DNA from 3 places in the Caballeronia sp. INML1 genome. Region 3 is predicted to be linked to each of the others. Evidence: predicted binding sites of a transcription regulator. Region 3 holds the regulator's gene; each other region holds the start of a gene.
What was found. The regulator HrcA, encoded in region 3, represses chaperone genes, less so after heat shock. The targets are predictions, from matches to a motif close to TTAGCACTCNNNNNNNNNGAGTGCTAA.

Region 1: the regulator HrcA is predicted to act here: its motif matches at 988-1,014, upstream of NCR38_RS10615 (co-chaperone GroES).
Region 2: the regulator HrcA is predicted to act here: its motif matches at 1,044-1,070, upstream of NCR38_RS21640 (co-chaperone GroES).

What each region holds. Positions count from the first base shown of each region.
Region 1 covers NZ_JALQDT010000027.1:115,323-117,590, reverse strand. Annotated here, with positions in the region: partial or broken gene NCR38_RS10620 (IS5 family transposase) at 1-222, opposite strand, end outside; gene NCR38_RS10615 (co-chaperone GroES) at 1,094-1,384, shown strand; gene groL (chaperonin GroEL) at 1,482-2,268, shown strand, end outside.
Region 2 covers NZ_JALQDT010000056.1:124,755-127,022, forward strand. Annotated here, with positions in the region: gene NCR38_RS21635 (ABC transporter substrate-binding protein) at 1-748, opposite strand, end outside; gene NCR38_RS21640 (co-chaperone GroES) at 1,100-1,390, shown strand; gene groL (chaperonin GroEL) at 1,423-2,268, shown strand, end outside.
Region 3 covers NZ_JALQDT010000004.1:226,500-228,767, forward strand. Annotated here, with positions in the region: gene NCR38_RS02065 (NAD kinase) at 1-520, opposite strand, end outside; gene hrcA (heat-inducible transcriptional repressor HrcA) at 706-1,722, shown strand; gene hemH (ferrochelatase) at 1,843-2,268, shown strand, end outside.

The DNA of each region.
Region 1 (2,268 bases), on a different contig from region 3:
TAGCTTTGCAAGAAGCAGTTCGTGCAGTCGGTCCCAGACACCGGCGGCCTGCCAGTCGCGCAGACGGCGCCAGCAGCTCATGCCGCTGCCGCAACCCATCTCGCGCCGCACGCGCTCATGACCTTTGCCGCGACGTTGCCCCTGAAGTCGCTGAGCGGCAGGATCGGCGAGCCAGCCTATTTTTGAGCGCGGCTGCGTCGGGCGGGCCGGGACAAGCTGCAGCTCTGCTGCGCCATGCTATCGTTGATACTATCTTCCTATCCCGCTGTCGTTTCCTCCCTCTCCAGGCGCGAACGAAGATGCACGAAGTGCGGAATTTCATCCCGCCGTGCTTCTCTTTGGCGGACGCGGGTCTGAGACGTCCAGCACGGTGTTGATCAGCCGGGTCTCCAGCGCCCCACCGCGCATTCTGGAGAATTCGTAGGCTTTGCTCGAAGTGGGCGTTTTGCGCTATCTTCGGTTGAAAAGAGGCTGCTCGGCGATGTGCCTAATTCGAAAGAAAACGTGCCCGGCCGAGCGACCGTTGCAGCCCCGTAGCTGCCACCGACGGTCACTAGGTCAAGTTCGGTCGAGGGTCGCTCAGCGACGTTCGACCCATTGAATCCGCACATCCTACTGCCGTTGCTGCCGTGACCCGCCCAATTCTCCGGTGATGCGCCCAGATTGGAATCAACTTCATGTCCCCTGACGGCGAACGTCAATGGATGAGAAGGTTCGAGGGAGGTAACACTAACCCTCAAGGAGCAACGCTTCGCGTGGGCGAGTCGTCCGGTTTTGAGTTTTTTACAGGTCCGCCCACGGCGCCTGCCCGAGCTGACCGTCGCGTCCAACAATCCTAAGTCGTTGATCTGACGGAAGATCTGGCGCCGTGAGACATGCGTGCTTGTCGTCGAGCAATCAACACTCGATGAACGTAGTTCAGTGTTCGATGAACTTCGACACTCCGTTCGTGCCCCTCCTTGAAATTGTCAAACTCGGTCCATATAATTGGCACTCACTGCACGAGAGTGCTAACAAGATTGCCGTCCGGCGAGATTGTTCTCAACGGACGGGTTTTCCCGTGTTTTCAGTCTCAATCAAGAGAGGAGTGTGTATGAACCTTCGTCCTTTGCACGATCGCGTCATCGTCAAGCGTCTGGACCAGGAAACCAAGACCGCATCGGGCATCGTGATTCCGGAAGCCGCGGCTGAGAAGCCGGATCAAGGCGAAGTCCTGGCCATCGGCCCGGGCAAGCGCGATGACAAGGGCGTGCAGAACGCTCTCGACGTGAAGGTCGGCGACCGCGTTTTGTTCGGCAAGTACGCCGGCCAGACCGTCAAGGTCGACGGGCAAGAACTGCTCGTCATGCGCGAAGAAGACATCATGGCCGTTCTGGTCAAGTAAGCATCCTTCCTGCACGTTCGGCTTCGCCAACAAGCCGCAGCCCTTTCGGGCGCGCTGAGCGAAGCCAGCAAACCGAATCGAATCAAGGAGTTTGGATATGGCAGCTAAAGAAGTCACTTTTGGCGATTCCGCACGCGCCAAGATGGTCGAAGGCGTGAACATCCTGGCCAACGCGGTCAAGGTCACGCTCGGTCCGAAGGGCCGCAACGTGGTGCTCGAGCGCTCCTTCGGCGGCCCGACGGTCACCAAGGACGGTGTCTCGGTCGCGAAGGAAATCGAACTGAAGGACAAGCTCCAGAACATGGGCGCGCAAATGGTCAAGGAGGTGGCTTCCAAGACCAGCGACAACGCAGGTGACGGCACCACGACCGCTACCGTTCTGGCGCAATCCATCGTTCGCGAAGGCATGAAGTACGTCGCATCGGGCATGAACCCGATGGACCTGAAGCGCGGCATCGACAAGGCCGTCACGGCCGCGATCGAAGAACTGCGCAAGATCAGCAAGCCCTGCACGACCAACAAGGAAATCGCGCAAGTCGGCTCGATCTCGGCGAACAGCGACACGTCGATCGGCGAGCGCATCGCTGAAGCGATGGACAAGGTCGGCAAGGAAGGCGTCATCACCGTCGAAGACGGCAAGTCGCTGCAAGACGAACTGGACGTCGTGGAAGGCATGCAGTTCGATCGCGGCTATCTGTCGCCGTACTTCATCAACAACCCGGACAAGCAAGTCGCCGTTCTGGAAAACCCGTTCGTGCTGCTGCACGACAAGAAGGTGTCGAACATCCGTGATCTGCTGCCGGTGCTGGAGCAAGTCGCGAAGGCTGGCCGTCCGCTGCTGATCATCGCTGAAGACGTCGAAGGCGAAGCGCTCGCAACGCTGG
Region 2 (2,268 bases), on a different contig from region 3:
TGTCGTAGATGCGCCCCGCCTCGCCGTCCGCCTCGAGTCTGGTGAGCGTGCCGTTCACGGCATCGAGCAGACGCGTTTCGCCCTTCGGCACGCCGACGCCTTCGTAGTCGTTGGAGATCGTGAAGGGGGGAATCTCGTAGCTCGCCTTGTCCGGCACGCGCGCGAGCAGCGCGACGAGCTTGGGTCCGTCCTGCGTGATCGCCTGCACGTTGCCCGTGCGCAGCGCGGCGAAGGCAAAGGGCGTGTCATCGTAGGCGACGATGGTCGCGTTCGGGAACTTCGCACGCACCTGCTGTTCGTTGGTCGTGCCCTTGTCCGCGCCGATGCGCAGGCTGTTGATCTGATCAGGCGACTTGAGCACACCCTTCTTCGCGATGAACTGCGTGCCCGATGCAAAATACGGCGTGCTGAAATCGACTTCCTTCTTGCGCTCGTCGGTGATCGTGAAGTTGGCGAAGACGAGATCGACCTTGCCCGACTTCAGGAACGCAATGCGATTGGCCGGATTGGTCGGCTGCACTTCGAGCTTCACACCCAGGCTCCTCGCCACGGCGCGCGCGTAATCGACATCGAGCCCGACGATCTGATTGTCCTTCGGATCGACGAAGCCGAACGGCGGGTTGCTGTCGAACGCCGCGACGCGCAGCACGCCGGCCTTCCTGATGTCGTCCAGACGATCCGCGTGCGCGGCATTGGATGCGAGCACCAGCAGTGCGGCGAGCACCGCACCCCAGGTCCTGGTTTTCATGGATGAGATTCCTTCGTTCGTTGGGCCGGTGCACCGTTGTCGTGCGTCGGTGCGATGGCGAGGCACGCACTCTATCGGCGCGGAGTGCGCAAGGGAACGAAGTTTTTCTCAGGTCAAAAGCAGGTCGCGAGATTTGGCGGACTGCGTCGCGCGAACGCGGCTGCGTCGGCTCGGCCCCGCGATGATGCCGGACGCGCGCCTCGGCGACCTCGATAGCACATACGCGCCCTCGCGCTATCGATCTGCGAAACGCTTATTTGGGCCGCGCGGAGCCGCTTCTTATACTCGCAACTCCGTCGCACTCCGCTTCGAGGAGTGCCAATTCAGAGACCAGGTTGGAGGAAAGAGCGAATGAGTCTGCGCCCCCTGCACGATCGCGTGATCGTTAAGCGTCTGGATCAGGAAACGCGCACCGCGTCGGGCATCGTGATTCCCGAGAGCGCCGCCGAGAAGCCGGATCAGGGCGAGATCCTCGCCGTCGGTCCTGGCCGGCGCGACGCCGACGGCAAGCGCGTCGAGCCCGACGTCAAGGTCGGCGAGCGCGTGCTGTTCGGCAAATACGCGGGACAAGCCGTCAAGGTGGATGGCGATGAATTGCTCGTCCTGCGTGAAGAAGACATCGTCGCGGTCGTGAATCGCTGAAGGGAAGAATCAGATACAAGGAGTCGAACGACATGGCAGCAAAAGACATCGTTTTCTCGGATAACGCGCGCTCGAAGCTCATCGAGGGCGTCAACATTCTCGCCAATGCAGTGAAGGTCACGCTCGGTCCGAAGGGCCGCAACGTCGTGCTGGAGCGCAGCTTCGGCGCGCCGATCGTCACCAAGGACGGCGTCTCCGTGGCGAAGGAAGTCGAGCTCGCGGACAAGCTGCAAAACATCGGCGCGCAGCTCGTCAAGGAAGTGGCATCCAAGACCAGCGATCTCGCCGGCGACGGCACGACGACCGCGACCGTGCTCGCCCAGGCGATTGTGCGCGAGGGCAACAAGTACGTGGCCGCCGGCCTGAACCCGCTGGATCTGAAGCGCGGCATCGACAAGGCCGTCATCGCCGCCGTCGAGGAGCTGAAGAAGATCAGCAAGCCGACCACGACGAGCAAGGAGATCGCCCAGGTCGCGACCATCTCGGCCAACGGCGAGGAGTCGATCGGGCAGCGCATCGCGGAAGCGATCGATCGCGTGGGCAAGGAAGGCGTCATCACGGTGGAAGACGGCAAGTCGCTCGACGATGAACTCGATGTCGTCGAAGGACTGCAGTTCGATCGCGGTTATCTGTCGCCCTACTTCGTCAACAATCAGGACCGTCAGGTCGCCGCGCTCGACGAGCCGTATATCCTGCTGCACGACAAGAAGGTATCGAACATTCGCGATCTGCTGCCGGTGCTCGAACAGGTCGCGAAGGCCGGCCGTCCGCTGCTGATCATCGCGGAAGACGTCGAAGGCGAAGCGCTCGCGACACTCGTCGTCAACAACATTCGCGGCATTCTCAAGACCGTCGCGGTGAAGGCGCCGGGCTTCGGC
Region 3 (2,268 bases):
TGTACATGAAGTGGCCGTCCACCGACACGCGCAGCTCCGCCATGCCGGAAAAGCCGCTGCGATTCACCACGACGTCGTTGAACGCGAGTGCGTGATAGATCGGCTTGTCGTCGCGCACGATGCGCGCTTCGAGCAGGCTGCGCTCCTCGCGCTCGAACTGGCCGGCGAGCAGTTGCGGGACGATTTCCTGCATCGCCTTGAGCGGAATGTCCGTGATGAAGCCGAGCCGCCCGTGATTCACGCCGATGAGCGGCGTCTTGTAGGGTGCGAGCTGTCGGCCGATGCCGAGCATGGTGCCGTCGCCGCCGAGCACGATTGCGACGTCCGCGCGCGCACCCATCTCCGCGATGGACAGCGCGGGAAACTCCGTCACACCGACGTCTTTCGCGGTGCCCGCCTCGAACACGACCTCGAAGCCTTGCTGCGCAAGAAGACCGGCGAGCGATCTCAGCGGCGCCTCGATGCCTGGCGTGTTGGTGCGCCCCACGAGGGCGACGGTCTTGAATTGGCCAATTTCCATGCCGGCATTACACCATAGTCAGAGATCGAAAAGAACCGTGGGCGAGGTTGGACGGTCGTGCTGCGACGGGACCGCGCGACGTTGCGCGGCACGCCCGTCGATTCTCGCTAGAATGGAGCGGACGTTGAACGCAGCGCACGCGGCGCGGCTCGCCGCCCCCCGACTCGTTGAGCTAAAATTTCCCCATGCTAGACCCACGTGCACAAACCCTCCTCAAGACGTTGATCGAGCGCTATATCGCCGAAGGTCAGCCGGTCGGTTCGCGCACGCTATCACGCCATTCCGGTCTCGAACTGAGTCCCGCGACGATCCGCAACGTGATGTCGGATCTCGAGGAGCTCGGCCTCGTCGCGAGCCCGCATACGTCGGCGGGACGTATTCCCACGCCGCGCGGCTACCGGCTCTTCGTCGATACGATGCTGACTGTAGAAGCGCCGCAAGACGAAGCCATGACCACTGCGGTCAAGACCCGGCTGCAGGGCGAGGAGCCGCAGAAAATCGTCGCCGCGGCGGCGAGCGTGCTGTCCAATCTGTCGTCGTTCGCGGGCGTCGTGCTCACGCCGCGCCGCAGCCACATGTTCAAGCAGATCGAGTTCATGCGGCTGTCCGACAAGCGTATTCTGCTCATCATCGTGACGCCCGAGGGCGATGTCCAGAACCGCATGATGGCGACGCAGCGCGACTACTCGCCGTCGCAGCTCGTCGAAGCCTCCAATTACATCAACGCGCATTTCGCGGGCCTGTCCTTCGACGAAGTGCGCCGGCGCCTGCGCGAGGAAATCGATCAGTTGCGCGGCGACATGACCGCGCTCATGCAGGCGGCCGTGGTCGCGAGCACCGCCGAGACGGATCCCACGGACACCGTACTCATTTCCGGCGAGCGCAACCTGCTCGAAGTGGCGGACCTTTCGTCCGACATGGCGCGGCTGCGCAAGCTTTTCGATTTGTTCGACCAAAAGACGAGCCTCCTGCAATTGCTGGATGTTTCGAGCCACGCGCAAGGCGTGCAGATTTTCATCGGCGGCGAGTCGAATCTCGTGCCGATCGAGGAAATGAGCGTCGTGACGGCGCCGTACGAGGTCAACGGGAAGATCGTCGGCACGCTCGGCGTGATCGGCCCGACACGCATGGCCTACAACCGCGTGATTCCGATCGTGGACATCACCGCGCGCCTGCTCTCGATGTCGCTCAGCCACCAGTAACGCCATCTTGGCGCGGCACGCAAGGCTGCGCCACTAGGCCATTCGGCCAATGATGCGCTCGTGGACCCGCCGCTATAATGGTCTTCACCTTTTCGACGTCCCTTCCGGCCCGCTTGCCCTATGCGTTTCGACCTCGAGTTGCCCTCGCAGCCCAGCGCTTCCCATCGCGTCGCGGTGCTGCTGATCAATCTCGGCACCCCGGACGCGCCCACGCCGCGGGCGGTGCGCAAGTATCTGGCGCAATTCCTTTCCGATCCGCGCGTCGTCGAAATACCTTCGATCGTGTGGCAGGTCATTCTGCGCGGGCTGATCCTGCCGTTTCGCGGACGCGCGTCGGCGAAGAAATACGCTCAAGTATGGATGCCCGAAGGCTCGCCGCTGCGCGTGCATACGGAAAAGCAGGTCGAGGGCCTGCGGCGGCTGTTCGCGGCGAACGACTATCACGTGATCGTCGACTATGCGATGCGCTACGGTTCGCCCGGCATCGGCGCAATGCTGAATCAGCTGAAGCTCGAAGGCGCCGATCGCATCCTTCTCTTGCCGATG